Regions from separate parts of the Arthrobacter sp. StoSoilA2 genome, predicted to be linked through region 2. Evidence: riboswitches for the same ligand, from Rfam matches in the RefSeq annotation. Region 2 holds a riboswitch; the other holds the start of a gene.
The links. Region 2 has a riboswitch for cyclic di-AMP ahead of LDN82_RS20845 (hypothetical protein). Riboswitches for the same ligand answer to the same signal wherever they lie in the genome.

Region 1 (7,213 bases), 1.4 Mb from region 2:
TTGCAGTCACGCAACGCGGACAGCATGCGGGGATGGTTGGTCCCCGGATTCTGGCCCACCACGAACACCAGTTCTGCGTGGTGGATGTCTTCCAGCGAAACAGTTCCCTTGCCGATTCCGATGGTCGGGTTCAGCGCGCTGCCCGAGGACTCATGGCACATGTTGGAGCAGTCCGGCAGGTTGTTGGTGCCCAGGCTGCGGGCAAACAACTGGTACATGAACGCGGTCTCATTGGCCGTCCGGCCGGAGGTGTAGAAAACACAGCGATCGGGCGTGGTGGCATTGATATGCTCCCCGATCAATGCAAAGGCATCAGTCCAACTGATCGGGGAATAGTGGGTATCCCCCGGTTTGAGGACGACGGGCTCGGCGATCCGTCCTTGGCTTCCCAACCAGTATTCGGTCTTGTCTTCAAGATCTGCGATGGAATGTGCCGCCCAGAATTCGGCCCCCACCGTCCGCGTGGTGCTTTCCTCAGCGATTGCCTTGGCGCCGTTCTCGCAGAATTCAGCGGGACTCCGGCGTCCCGTGATGGATTCCGGCCAGGCGCAGCCCGGGCAATCAAAGCCGTCATGCTGGTTAACCCTGAGCATGGAGCGGACCGTGCGGGCTACTCCTGCCTGGGAGTAGCCCCTCTCAAGGGCGACAGTGACAGCCTTGAGGCCTGCCGCAGCTTTCTTGGGCGGGTGGATTTGCAGGTCATCTTCATTGATGTCCTGTTCGGGAGCATGCCTGTTCATGGGTCCATCATTGCAAGCCCGGGCACCCCGTTACCACCTGCGTCCATCCGGGGACCTTCAGGATTCCAGCGCGCTCCAGTCAACGGGACCGGAAGGGGCCTTCTTTTGTTGCCGGGCCGGCGCCTTTCGTTTCCCTTCACCCGCTTTGGGCGTGGGCAGAGGTTTGCCCCAAGGCAAGGGAAAGGCGGGGACCAACTCCCCCATCTGGACACCGTGTGGCGGGACCACCAGGACGCCATCCGCTCCTGCCAGCCCGCGCATCATCCCAGGACCTGCGTGCTGCGCGGGCGATGCCAATCCGTAGACCAGTTTGAAAGGCATCAGGCGCGTCCGTCCAGGATCGGCGTCGATCATTGCACCGCTGGGAACCTCACCAACGTCCTCCAGCTTCCCGTGGCCGAGCGCTGCGAGCAGCGGCCCCCCAACCGTGAAGAGCGCCATCATGGCGGCAAGCGGATTCCCGGGCAGGCCCAGCACGAAGCGCCCGTCCGGAAGCTCCGCCAATACGGCAGGGTGCCCCGGACGCATGGCAATGCCATCGATCAGCAGCCGGCCACCCAGTTCAGCCACGGCTCTCCTGAAATGGTCCGTCCCGGAGCGTCCGGTCCCGCCCGTAGTAATAACGACGTCGGCCGGCGGCTCCGCTGTGGCATATGGTTCTGCGGGTTCAGGCTCGGTGTCCTGCAAAGCCGCAAGCCAGTCGTCGTAATTGTCGCCTACCTTAAGTTGCTCCCCTGGAATGCCACCCAGGAGTTCGACGACGGCACCAAGTTGGGGTCCGAAGGTATCGCGGACCTTGCCCGGTAAGGGAACGCCCTGCGTCACAACTTCCGAGCCCGTCAGGAGGAACCGAACCAAGGGTTTCCCCAGGACCTCCAGCTCATCCAGGCCGGCCAGGGCAGCCAAGGCAATGTGCGCAGGATTGAGGATGGTTCCGGCTTTGAGCAGCACATCCCCCTCTGCAGCTTCTTCGGCAGCCTTGCGTATGTGCTGGCCATTGCGGGGCTCCCCCGGCTTCGCTGCCCCGCCAAGCGCAAGGATCGGAAGGCCGTCGTCGTCGGTGGTAATGACCCCGCTCTCGGTGCGCAAAACAGCCTTGGCGCCTGGCGGAATGAGTCCCCCGGTAACGATGGGACTGGCCTGGTGGGGAGCAAGCCTGTGTCCGGGCTCAACAAGAATCCAAGGACCTGTTCCGTTGACGGCCCAGCCGTCCATGGCGGAGGACGCATAGTGCGGCATGTCCTGTACGGCGACCGCGTCCGAGGCAAGCGTCCTTCCCAAGGCGGCCTTCAGTGGCACCGGGCTTGGCGGGATCGGAGCAGCGACGTCGAAGGCGCGCTGCCGGGCCTCATGCCATGTGTGTGCCGCGTGGTGGCCCTGTCCGGGGGCCTCGGTCATTCCGCCTCAGTCCCGGGCTCCAGGTATTGCTTGGCAACCTGGCGGGCCAGGTCAAGGGCTGCGCTCATGGCGGTGTCGTCCGCCGCCTGGCCGATTCCCCTGGCCATACCAGCAGCGTAACCGGCGATGAACGTAGTCAGGGGCGCGGCAGGCCGCACCACGGAGTGGGCGGCAACTCCTGCCACTGCGAGGACTTCATTGATATCCACGTCAACGCCCTCAAGCTCAAAGGCCTGCAACAGTGTGCGGCACCAGTCCTCGAGCGTCTCTTCCTGGCTCTTCATGTCCGCCTCCTGCTCGTTGTGTATGCCCAGGGCCGCAGCGTCCTCCCATGTGTCCACATCATCAGTAGATCCATCGGGAACAGTAACGGCCAGCAGGTTCAGCCTAGCAAGCAGCCGGAACACTGAAGAGTTCGTTAACCCCGAAGTTGCAGAAGCTGCGGAAACTTCCCGTTCCAAAGCCCGGGTGCTGTAAACCCCCAGGAGGGGCTGTTGCCGGCCATCGGCTGAAACGGCCATGGCGCCCTCCACTTCGGGGTGCGCACGCAATTCTTCCCACAGGGGCGCAATGCCCCTGGCGGCGTGCGGCATGTCGCAAGCCAGGACGAGCGTCCATGGCGCTGGGCTGACTGCCTGCCGAAGAGCGGCCGCCTCATGAAGGGCCGCCAGACCGGCAGCAATCGCAGCGGCAGGGCCAGCAAAGGCCGGCTCCTCCCGGGCACTAAGAACTCCAGCAGGCAGGACATCGCCGATACCAGAGGTGTCCGGACCAACCACAACCACCGCGGAGGCTCCGCGTGCGGCCTGCAGGGCATGCGAAAGGAGGCTGGCGCCGTCGAACGTTAATCCGGGCTTGGGCACGCCACCGAGGCGGGTGGCCCTGCCACCCGCCAGAATCACAGCGTTGAACTCCATCCGCCCAGAGTACCCGGACGGCGGGAGGGCAACAGAAATCGATCAGGCGGCGGATTCCGGCAACAGGAACGGGTCCCAGTCCGGCGCAGGTTTCTCGAGTTCTTTGATCTGCCACATGGTTCCTGTGGGCACGCCGGGTTTGAAACGAAGTTTCCAACCCATCTCGGCGAGCGTGTGGTCACTCTTGGCGTTGTTGCATTTCAAACACGCCGCAACCAGGTTTTCCCAGGAATCCGCGCCGCCCCTGGATTTGGGGTGGACGTGGTCTATGGTGTGGGCTGTTTTCCCGCAGTAGGCGCAGCGATGGCCGTCGCGGCGGAGTACCCCGCGGCGGCTCACGGCGGTGATCCTGTTGTACCGGGGCCGGATGTAGCGGTTGAGAAGGATCACGGATGGTCGTCCGAGAATCTCCTGTGGCCCGACGACAGGCTCGTCGCCTTCGGCCACTACGCTAGCTTTTCCAGTCAGCACAAGGACCAGCGCCCGGCGGAAGGTTACTACCGCCAGCGGTTCATATCCAGCATTCAGAACGAGTGTGCGCATGCACGTACCTCTTCACGGCCGCACCCGTCAGGGGCACGAGGGCCGGCTGCCCTCTGCTTGTACGGGCTGTGGATCGACAACACAAGGGTAAGCACTTGTATGCCGTATCAACGAATTTTTCTGTCGTTTCGGCTGTGGTGTTGGCGAAAATTCATGCGCGGGACACCTTGCAGAGGACGCGCACATTCCCTGAGGCCACGGAATCGGACTTGCGCCCCCCGGATTTGGGTGTCGGCAGCCCGCTTCTCTTGCTGTCACGAAAACTGGTGGTTAAAGCAGAACACCCCGCCGGCCTGAGCCTACGGGGTGTTCCGCAAAGTAAGTGATCAGCCGTTGACGCGGATGAAAACTGGGCCGGAGCCAACGTTCACGCTGAACAGTGCCGTGGTGGATCCGTTCCATCCACCGTGGACTGCCATGCCGTTGCCGACGTAAACCGCGATGTGGGCCATTCCGCCATAGCCGCCGTTGGCGTAGTAAGCGAGATCGCCGGGCTGGGCTTCAGCTGCACTGACCGTGCGGCCGAGGGAGAGATAGCCGGCCGGCCAGTCGTGGAAGTGAATACCGACCGCGGCCAGCGAGTTGGTCACCAGCATGGTGCAGTCCTGTGTGACGCCGAGCTGTGCGTAGGCCGCTGCAGCGATAGCTGCACCGAGGCCGCTGGATGCAGCGGGCGCCTTGGCTGCGGACGCGTCAGCGTTGACCGCCAAAGTTGCGGTGCCACCGGCAGCCGGAGCTTCCTTGGCAGCCGCCTTCTGGACGACGGGAGCCGGGGCTTCCTCAGTCTTGACCACCGGGCGCTCATAGGAGATGGCAACGCTGGAATCAGCAGCAATGGTGGCCTGGGCAACCGACTGCACGTCAAGCGTGGAGGCAGACGTAGATTCCCGCTGAACGTTGGTGTCCGCAGCATTTGCAGCGACTCCGCTGGTCAGGACAAGGCCCGACGCAGCTGCGATCACTGCTGCCTGACGGCCAACGCCACCGGCGTTGTCGCTGACAGCCTTGGCAATGACGGCAAGTGAGCTGGTCTTGGGGGCCTCAGCTCTATGCCGTGCAACCTTGTTTGCACTGGTCATGATTACTCTCTTTTCGTAGCCGCGCACGCTGGGACCGCACGCGGGTTATGGGCTGCCAGCACTTGGGGGGCATGCTGGCTTACCCCGAATGGGATTTCCTAGCGGAGGGTGTAGAACGAGGATGTGCCTGTGGAGGCCACGGAGTGCAGGAGCGTGCCCTGGCTGGGGTTCAAAGCGCTGATCATCATGCCGTTGCCGACGTAGATGCCCACGTGGGCTCCGCCGTTCTGAACGACGAGGTCGCCAGGGGCAGGGGTGCTGGTGGGGGTCATGATCGTCCAGGCATTGACGCGGGGGATGCTGATGCCGGCCTGGGCGTAAACCCACTGGGTAAATCCGGAGCAGTCCCAGCCGTTGGGGGAAGTGCCGCCCCAAACGTAGGGGTGGCCGATGCCGGTGTAGGCAATTGCTGCAAGTCCGGAGGCTGCCGCGCTTGAAGCAGCATCCTTGGCCTTGGAGGACAGGGCACCGAGGGTGCTGTTCGCTTGGTCTTCGGTCGACGTGCGCTGGGAGGCCCGCTGAACCTTGGGAGCTTCCTTGGTGACCACAACGGGGCTTTCGAAGGAAACCGTTGCGGTGGGCTCCGCGGTAACAACTGCGGTGGCGACCAACTGCTGGGTGCTGGAAGATTCCGACTTCGAAACGTCGGTGTCAGCGGCCTGGGCCGGGAGTCCAACACTGAGAACGAGCCCCGAGGCTGCGGCCAGAACGGCGGCTTGGCGGCCTACGGTGCCTGCATTGGTTGAGACAGCCTTGGAAAGGGTGTTCAACGGGTTCGTGCGAACCAATTCGGCGCGATGGCGCGCAGGGGTAGTGCGTGATGACACGAAGGTAGCCTCTCCCAATGCCTGCGAGGTGAGCTGTCGGATTCGGATGGGAGTCATCCGGCCGCGCGGCTTCAAGGAAGCTTTTGCGACTTAACCCCAAGGTCTTCTGACTCGAAGACCAAAATTGGTTCCCCCGCCCCTGCCAGACGATTTTTGCGAACGGACCTCGAGTGGTGGCAGAGCTAGGCAATCCACTCAAGTGCACCGGCCCCCTAAAAAGCCGATGCGCTTTAGACGGTACAACAGATGTTCGTGAATGTCACATTCAGGTCACGGGGCGTGTCATGGATGCGAGAGACAACCATCAAATTGCTCAGAGCCAGCCCATGGGATCTACGACTTCGCCGTTTACCTGGACCTCGAAGTGGAGGTGGCAGCCGGTAGATGCTCCTGTGGTGCCACTCAGCGCGACGGTATCGCCGCGGCTGACAGTCTGCCCCACCTTGACGTTGAAGGACGACAGGTGGTTGTACGTGGTCTCAAGGCCGTTGCCGTGATCAATCACAACGCGATTGCCTCCGCCGTACTCATGCCACCCGGCGAACGTGACCTTGCCTGCAGCGGCGGCGTGGACGGCGGTTCCGCACTGGGCCACGAAGTCCTGGCCACGGTGGAAGTCACCGGTGCCGCCGGTAAGGGGGCTGACGCGGTAGCCAAACGGCGATGCCGTGACCAGCTTGTCCAGAGGACTTCCCAAGGTGCCAAGTGAGGAAGCACGCTGAATGCTCCCCGCTGACTGGGCGCTCAACAGCTGCTTGAGCTTGCCGTCCGGGTCAGCGGCTGTGGCCACTGCGGCACGACTGAAATCGATTTTGGCAGAGGCTGCTGCAGAAACTTCGGGCTGGCTGCCACCGGGCACGGAGAGCGCCGCCTCGGTCTGGCCCGATTCCGACGTGGCCATGACGGGGCTTGTGGCAGGCAGACCTACAGTCAGGGCAAGTCCGGTGGCTGCAAGCGCGACACCGGCCTTCTGCCCTACACCACTGGCTGACGCGAAGTCGGCTACCTGGCGCAACGGGCTCTTACGGCGGCGCACCTGACGCGGGGTGTCGCGTGGCCGGATCTCCATTGCGGCGCGGGCTGGCCGCAGCTCAGCAGTGGGGCCGGACGCACGGCGACGGCCCCTGACGTTCTGCGATGTCAAACTCTGTTCCTCTCTGGAAAGCCTGCGAAGTTAGCTGTCGGATTCGGGTCAGAGAGTTCAAAGACCCGGTCCGCACGAAGCGCAAACGGCACACAGGTATCCCCGGAAGGACTTGCGTTAGTAGGCACTTCTGCTGCGGACTTCACCCCAAGGCTGCTTCTTTAGGCAGCCGCTTGTGGTTCCCCCGCCTCTGCCAGTAGTTGATGACACACCTGATCTGCTGGCAGAGCTCGGCTCCAGATCAGGTAACGCTTTGGTATCGGCGCTAGTAGATAACTATAGGTGATTAAAGCCCGCAGTAATAAATTCGTTATCTTTCCAAAACGACCGTGTTGCGGGTGCTCCATATCATCAGTCGCGGAAAGCCGCAGGTCACACGCGCGCCAACCACCACAAAGTGAGATCCGACACTCCCGTGGTCAGGGCAAGTCAGAGTCAGCTGACGGCGACGAAGACGTGCGCAGCGACCTCGGGAGGCAACTCCAGTGCTCCTTCAATGCCCGGAACGCGGACGGAGATGTACTCCCCCACCCGTTCCAAGGAGACGGTTGCGCCAGGACGAATT
Region 2 (7,213 bases):
AGAGACCCATCGATATGCTGGCCGGCGCGGCCGTCCCCATGGTTCTGCTGGCTTTTGGCATGTCGCTGGCTGGCAAGGCGCCGCTCCAAAAGGGCGATGGCCGCGTGGAGACCGTAGTTGCCACCACCTTGAAGGTGGCTGGCATGCCAGTGGTGGTCTGGGCGCTGGGGCGCTTCGTGTTCGGCTTGGAGGGTCAGCACCTCTTGGCCAGCGTCATCATGGCCGCACTGCCAACCGCACAGAACGTCTTCCTATTCGCTTCTCCCTACGGACGCGGGATGACAATGGCCCGGGATGTCATCCTCTGTACAACAGTCCTGTGCATCGGGGCGTTGGTTATGGTTGCGTGGCTGCTTGGATAGAAGCGATCGAGGCCGGGAAAAAGCGACACACGAAACAAAAGAGGCAGGCACCCGGGTGGAGCAGTTCAGGGTCGGGTGCCCGCCTCATCTTGTTGTCGTGATTCCGGTTCCTGTGATTCCTTAGGCCCGGCGCAACCGCTGGCAGCTCCAGCGGCCCATCCGATTGCGGAAGGTGGCAGTGCGGCTGCTGCTGCAGTACCGGCCATGCCATCCGACGTGCGCGCTGGTCCTGGGAAGCCGCGTGCTCATTTCAAGATCCCTGTGGCGCCGTCAAGTATGCCGTCCAGGTCCAGGGGTGAATCGCTGGACGGTGTGGTGGTGCTGGGACTGCCGGTCGGCTTTGGCTTTGGCGCCGGAGCCTGTGTTGGAGTGGGTGCCGGAGTAGGTGCCGGAGTGCCGGTGGGGGTCGGCGTCGTCGTGGCAGGTGGGGTGGTGACCGTGTCCGACGGAACCGGGCTCGGGGCCGGCTGGGTTGGAACAGGAGTTGTCACGCCCGGGACGGGAACAACAGCCGACGGGACTGCCGAAGGCACCCAAACAGGATCCGCGAGTGACACTTGCGGAGTCGGAAGGGACGACGACGGCGCCTGGTCGGGTGCCTCTCCTGACGACTGCGTTGCTACGGTTGCCGGCTTTCCGGCCTCGCTGGTGGCCGACGACGCGGAGGCGCTGGCGTATGACGAGCTGGGTGCAGGGGTAGCCGAAGTTGACTGCCTGCTGTCGCTACCCGTCTTTGCGTCGCTTGCTTCCTGGGCCGGCGTTTCCTGCCCGAAGAAGGGAAGCTCGAAGGCCTGGCTCATGGTGCCAACGGTCAATACCAAGCCCAAGGCCCCAGCGACGACCGCCATGCGCTGGCCCATTGTTTTGACCGATGCGGCCTTGGTGAGCACGGCGTGTGGTTCATGGCTGAAGGATGACCCACCCAAGGACGAAGCTCCCAGGGACGAAGCTCCGAAGGCAGGGGCGCCGCCTGCCGGGGTTTCGCCAGCAGTTGCCGCCTTTCGGGCCGTACCGCTCCCGGATTCCTGTGCGCGAAGGGCTTTCCGGCTTGCGAGACCAGAGGCGGCGGTCGCGGCTGCGGCAAGCTGTGCGGGGCTCTTAGCCTGAACGATCGGGATGGCAGCGGTGGCAGGTTCGGGATTCGCTGCGGGTTCGGGCGCGACCGGTTCGGGCGCCTGAACGGTCGGGATGGCAGCGGTGGCAGGTTCGGGATTCGCTGCGGGTTCGGGCGCGACGGGTTCGGGCGCCTGAACAGCTGGAATCGCAGCAGTTGCCGGCTCAACGGGAGCAGGGTCCGCCGGAGCAGAGTCCGCTGTTGCAGAATCCGCTGGTGCTGTTTCTGCTGGAGCAGTTTCAGTGGGGACTGTCTCAGCAGAAATAGCTGCCTGGGCTGCCCGTTCACGCTCTGCCGCCCGAGCGGCCGCGCGCGTGGTGGGTGCCGCCGTTTGGGGATTGGAAGCAGAAGCGGGAATAGAAGCAGTGGCGGGTTCCGGCGTCGCGCCTGCTAAACCTGCTTCTGCTTCCGGCGTGCTGGTGGAGGATCCGCTGGGTTGGGCCCGACGGCGTCCGGTTGGCTGGGTACGCTCGCGCGCTATTTGGGCGCGGCGCGGCTGATCCATGGTTGGGGACATGGTGGTTGCCTCTCAACGCCTGCGAGGTTAGCTGTCGGGTTCGGACGAGGCCGTCCGGCCGCACATGGCGGCTTCACCCCAAGGGCCTAGGGAAAAATCAGGCCCGGGAACTCTGGGTCCCCCGTCTCTGCCGCGGGTCTGGCGGATTCCGGTTTGCGGCAGAGCTCGGCGTCAACCCGGAAGCGGCCCAGCGGAGATGAGGGTCGCTCTTCGACGGTACATGAGCGGCATAGCAAAGTCACATTAATGTAACGGGCGGGACGCCTTCCGGCTCGAAGGCCCGTTAGGACTTAGGCTCCGGGGCCGGAGCCGGGGCTGGCAGCTCGTACTGGATCCTTTGGACTTGGTGTGCGTAATGGGTCTCGGGTCGGAAAATTTCGTCGGCCACACCAAGCATCCCACCCGTGGCGCCGCGCCGGACTTTACCCTTGCTGTTCTGGCGCAAGACCCAGAACCAAAGGGCCGCAATGAGGGCAGGTGCTGCCAGCACTGCCACTAGTACGGCCAAGATATCCATGGCCCAAGACTAGCTTCCGCCGCGGGCGGCAGGTAGAACATAGTCGTATGGACCTCCCAGTGATGCCGCCCATTTCGCCCATGCTTGCCAAGTCTGTTCCTTCGATCCCTGATGTGGGCCATTTTGAGCCAAAGTGGGACGGGTTCAGGACCATCGTTTTCAAAGATGGCGATGAGATCATCCTGGGTAGCCGAAACGAACGTCCTATGACACGGTATTTCCCTGAGCTGGTGGAAGCCCTTCGGAAGAATCTCCCGGACAAATGCGTGATCGACGGCGAGATCGTCCTCATAACCGGGAACAGGCTCGACTTCGAGGGTCTTCAGCAGCGCATCCATCCCGCCGACAGTCGTGTGCGGATGCTGGCCGAAAGCACCCCGTCCTCCTTCATCGGATTCGACGTCCTAGCCCTGGGAGACGAGAACCTCATGGACAAGCCGTTTTCCGAGCGTCGCGCCGCCTTGGAGAAGGCACTGGCCAAGGCTGAGGCGCCCGTTTACGTAACACCGGCGGTGACGGACATTGATCAAGCACAGGAGTGGTTCGTGCAGCTCGAAGGTGCTGGGCTTGACGGCATACTTTCCAAACCGCTCGAGGGGACGTATCAACCGAATAAGCGCGTCATGTTCAAAACCAAGCATGAACGGACCGCGGACTGCGTGGTGGCCGGATTCCGCTGGCATAAAACGGGAAAGGTTGTCGGGTCGATGCTGCTTGGGCTGTATAACGACGCCGGTCAGCTGCAGCACGTGGGGGTGGTGGCTTCATTTCCCATGGCCAAGCGCGAAAGCCTGGTGGCTGAACTTGAGCCATACCAGACGGAGTTCAGCGAGCATCCTTGGGGTCAGTGGGCCGACCAAGGAGATGCCGCCGCTACTGGTTCCCGGATGCCGGGCGCGCAAAGCCGGTGGAGCGGCGGCAAGGACTTCTCCTTTGTTCCCCTTCGGCCCGAGCTCGTCATCGAGGTTGCCTATGACTACATGGAAGGCGACCGGTTCCGGCACACCACCCAGTTTCGTCGATGGCGGCCGGACCGGACTCCGGAGAGCTGTACCTATTCGCAGCTGGAGGAGCCAGCTGATTATGACCTCGGGGAGATACTGAGTCTGCCGTAACCGGAGTTGCCCCCGCTAATACGTTGCTGGGCCGCTGATACGTTGCTGGCCATCGACGGGATAGCGGCTTGGGGACGAGCTACTCTTCGTGTCCTTGGTCGCTGCTCATGCTGCCCTCCGCGGGTGGGGTTTCGCCCGGCGGTACGCCGCCTCCAGGCTCAAGTCCCGTGACGTTGCCGTCCAGGGGATCGGGGTTGGCGGAAGCTGCAGGATCGTCGTCCTCGTCCTGGCGCATGTCGGGATCCGTGTGGACATCGTCGGTGTCGCCGGCAGTGACGCCAGCGGTGTCGCCTGTCGTGTCGGCTGGCTCGGCGTCGCCGGAAACTCCGAAGGTCCGGGGATCGTCCTCAGGGTCATAGCTGGTCATGGTCACCCTTCCTAAGCAAACTTACTATTGTGCTTGCCCGGCCAGCCTAGTCTCCAGATCGCAAACCCAACAAGGGGCACCCACGCCGGGTTCCGCCGTCGTGCATCAGTGCTTGCATCAGTGCCTAACTCTGGCGGGAGGTGGCAGCGACGAAGCTCATGATGGCGTCGGCCACGGCCTTCGGCCGCATGTGTTGGGCGACGTGTCCAACTCCGGGGATTTCAACGAGGCGCCCTTGGGGCACCGCGCGGGAGAGCTTAAGCGCCCACTCCGGCCCGGCCACATGATCGCGGCTCCCTCGAAGCACCAGCACGGGAGTCCGGACTTTGGCCAACTGCTTCTCGGTCGGGTACTTCATCATTACCGGCAACTCGGTGAGGTACCAGCGGGGCCCGCATTGCAGGTAGTCCGTGATCACGATCCAGTTGGACGATGGGCTTTCGCGGAGAAGGCCATCCAGGAACAGGGCAAGCGACTGCCGCCCCACGTTCTTGTGGCGTGAGTCAACCACGGGACCCATGAGGACAAGATGCAAGGCGCGTTCAGGCGCATGGAGGGCCGCTTCAATGGCGAACTGCACGCCCATCGAGTGTCCTACCAGGATGTACGACTCGATGCCGCAGGCCTTCAGTGCTTCTGCGATGAACGCGCCGTAGTCTTCCACGGACAGTTGCCGCCCGGGCTTGGGAGTACCCGCAAAACCTGGAAGGTCCAGCGAGAAGGTGGGTGCGCCCGCTGCCAGGACGCCGTGAAGGCGCGCAAGGTAGCGGTGCGAGACGCCGATGCCGTGGATAAGGATGTAAGCGGGCTGCGCGCTCCCATGCGTCCCCGGAGGAGGCGAGCCCTCCGTCCAGAGAATCCGACCACCTAGACCGCGGGCCTCGACGTCGGCAGACAGCAGCGTGCTCCGCTTGCTTCGGCGCCCCGTCAAGGCCGGGCCTGTTCCAGGAATACCGGAGCCCCGGGGCCGGTTAGCTCGTCCTCAGACACTGGCCGTCCGGAAACAGCGAGAAGCAGGGAAATGGCCGGTCCTTGAACCTCCGAGCCGTCGCCGTGCTGGAAGTCGGTGTCCGTAGCAACCAGTCGCCAGCCCGCGGCTATCTCCTTGCCGCCGCCGATCCTTGTTGTTGTCTTGACCTGGTAAGCAAGAGCCAACGCGACCTGCCCGGCCGGATAGTTGCGTGTCATGCCAAGGGGGCGCCGGATGTCTTCGCCATGGACGAACGCTTCCACCAATCGTGTGGCAATCCCCGCCGGTGGTCCCGATGTCCGGGACACTACAGCGCGCAGCGCCGTCAGTGTGCCGCCGGGATCCTTGGCCTTTTCGCGTTCCACCCCCACGGCGTTGTCGCGGTCGAAGTCGAAGCGGGCTTCAATCATTCGCTTGAGGAAGCCCAAACGGGTGGTCTTTGCGCTGTCCACAACGTGCGCCAGTACGTCATGGATGTCCCAGCCCGGGCAAAGTGAAGGCGTCTCCCAGAGTGGCTCGGGGAGCGGTTCCAGATCCTGGATCAGCGCACGACGTTCATCGTGCACGGCGGGCCAAACGACGGAGCGGGAAGTCGAAGCCATACCGCTATTGAAACAGCCCTGGTTCGGGTTTGGGGCTCTTCGACCCGCCCGCATGCTAATCCCGGGTGGCGTCGTCCGATTCGGCGGGGTCGCCGGCGGCGCGCGAAGCGTCGGGGGCGGCGGCAGCGTCAGCCGCGTCCCGGCGTCGGGCGATCTTGGATTCTGTCCACATGGCGACCGCGACGAACGCGACGCACGCGAACATGAAGGTGGCTACGAAGTTCAATCCCATGGCCGATCCCAAGGGTGCGGCAAGGGCCATTGCGGCCACCCCGGCCACGATATGCCACCCTTTGAAATTGCCCACCAAACAAGCGTAACCCCGGGGTAATCAGGTGCTGGCCCGTTGGCTGGGATCGTTGCTTGATCCTTATCACTCCGACGCTTTTAGTCGCTGCGTGCGTCATTTCCGGTGTCATCGCGGCCATTGTCTTCGCCTTTATCTCCCACGGAGGTCTCGGCCTGCTTGCGCTTCTGGGTTTCAAGCCACTCCATGATCGCAGCCTGGCGGATTCGCCGGTGCGTGCCGCGGTATTCGACTGGGATTTCTCCGCGGTCGGTCATATTGCGCAGGTAGGTGTGTGAGATGCCTGCGAGCTCCGCGGCCTGGGAGGTCGTGAGCATTTCCTCCACGCTGCTGACCGTGACGGTTTCGCCGCGGCCCAGCCTCGCAAGAAGATCGACGACGGCGTCCCTCGCCTGGTCGGGGAGGCGGTGGACCGTGCCATCGACGAACACGGTGATGTCGTTGCTGTCCTGGAGGGAGCGTGCCAGGTTCCGGGCGTCGTCGGCCGGGAGGCCAGCTGTAACGCGGGGAGCTATCAATGCCATGGCAGAAGCCTAGCGCGGTGCCGGCTTTGTGGCTGCGCGGGACGAGGCTTGTGGCTGCGGGGGACGAGGGAGCTAGCCCGATTCGATGCTTCGCTGCGTGCAAGACGGTAGGAGTCGTCTTCTGCGCAGCGAGTCGTCGAATCGGGCGGTGGCGGCGCAAAAGAAACCCGTTGACAGGAAGCAGGTAACGCGCGTAACCTAAATCACACGTTCCAAGTAACGCGCGTTACGAACTTCCGCATTACCAACAGGCATCAGAACCAGGACCCGGAGCATTCAATGGCGAAAAGCACCAGCCCCAACAAAGCTGCGGCTGTGCGGCAGCGGGGAGTCACCATGAATGACGTCGCCAAGCACGCCGGCGTCTCCCGGACCGCAGTCTCGTTCGTGCTGAGCAACCGCGAAAATGCCAGCATCTCCGAGGAAACCCGCACCCGTATCAACGATGCCGTGCAGGCACTGGGCTACCGCCCGAACGCCGGAGCACGTGCGCTGGCATCCCAGCGCAGTGATTGGTACGGGATCGTCACAGAGATCGTGACGGCACCGTTCGCCGTCGACATCATCAAAGGAGCTCAGGACCAGGCATGGATTGATCGCCGGTTCCTGCTCATCGCGCCCTCCGACCAGGCCGATGCCGTAGGACCCAACCAGGGCTTGGAAGATGCCGCCATTGAAAAGCTGCTGGAACAACGAGTGGAAGGACTTCTCTACGCAGCCACTTTTCACCGGGGCGTGCACGTTCCGCAGAGTGCCAACGAAGTACCAACCGTGCTGATCAACTGCTTCGACGCGGACGGAAAACTGCCCTCGATCGT

Region 1: linked by a shared signal. The riboswitch ahead of LDN82_RS04945 (C40 family peptidase) and the one ahead of LDN82_RS20845 (hypothetical protein) in region 2 are both predicted to bind cyclic di-AMP.

The regions. Positions count from the first base shown of each region.
Region 1 is NZ_AP024643.1:1,048,145-1,055,357, reverse strand. Features, by position in the region: gene LDN82_RS04970 (FdhF/YdeP family oxidoreductase) at 1-740, opposite strand, end outside; gene LDN82_RS04965 (molybdopterin molybdotransferase MoeA) at 798-2,138, opposite strand; gene LDN82_RS04960 (NTP transferase domain-containing protein) at 2,135-3,040, opposite strand; gene LDN82_RS04955 (HNH endonuclease) at 3,098-3,598, opposite strand; gene LDN82_RS04950 (NlpC/P60 family protein) at 3,925-4,677, opposite strand; gene LDN82_RS04945 (C40 family peptidase) at 4,776-5,504, opposite strand; cyclic di-AMP (ydaO/yuaA leader) riboswitch at 5,509-5,693, opposite strand; gene LDN82_RS04940 (M23 family metallopeptidase) at 5,818-6,648, opposite strand; cyclic di-AMP (ydaO/yuaA leader) riboswitch at 6,653-6,894, opposite strand; gene LDN82_RS04935 (metal-dependent transcriptional regulator) at 7,084-7,213, opposite strand, start outside.
Region 2 is NZ_AP024643.1:4,562,939-4,570,151, reverse strand. Features, by position in the region: gene LDN82_RS20850 (AEC family transporter) at 1-362, shown strand, start outside; gene LDN82_RS20845 (hypothetical protein) at 608-1,993, opposite strand; cyclic di-AMP (ydaO/yuaA leader) riboswitch at 1,996-2,147, opposite strand; gene LDN82_RS20840 (hypothetical protein) at 2,277-2,510, opposite strand; gene LDN82_RS20835 (ATP-dependent DNA ligase) at 2,558-3,625, shown strand; gene LDN82_RS20830 (DUF6480 family protein) at 3,705-3,992, opposite strand; gene LDN82_RS20825 (alpha/beta hydrolase) at 4,117-4,923, opposite strand; gene LDN82_RS20820 (maleylpyruvate isomerase family mycothiol-dependent enzyme) at 4,920-5,564, opposite strand; gene LDN82_RS20815 (hypothetical protein) at 5,620-5,871, opposite strand; gene LDN82_RS20810 (helix-turn-helix domain-containing protein) at 5,952-6,395, opposite strand; gene LDN82_RS20805 (LacI family DNA-binding transcriptional regulator) at 6,675-7,213, shown strand, end outside.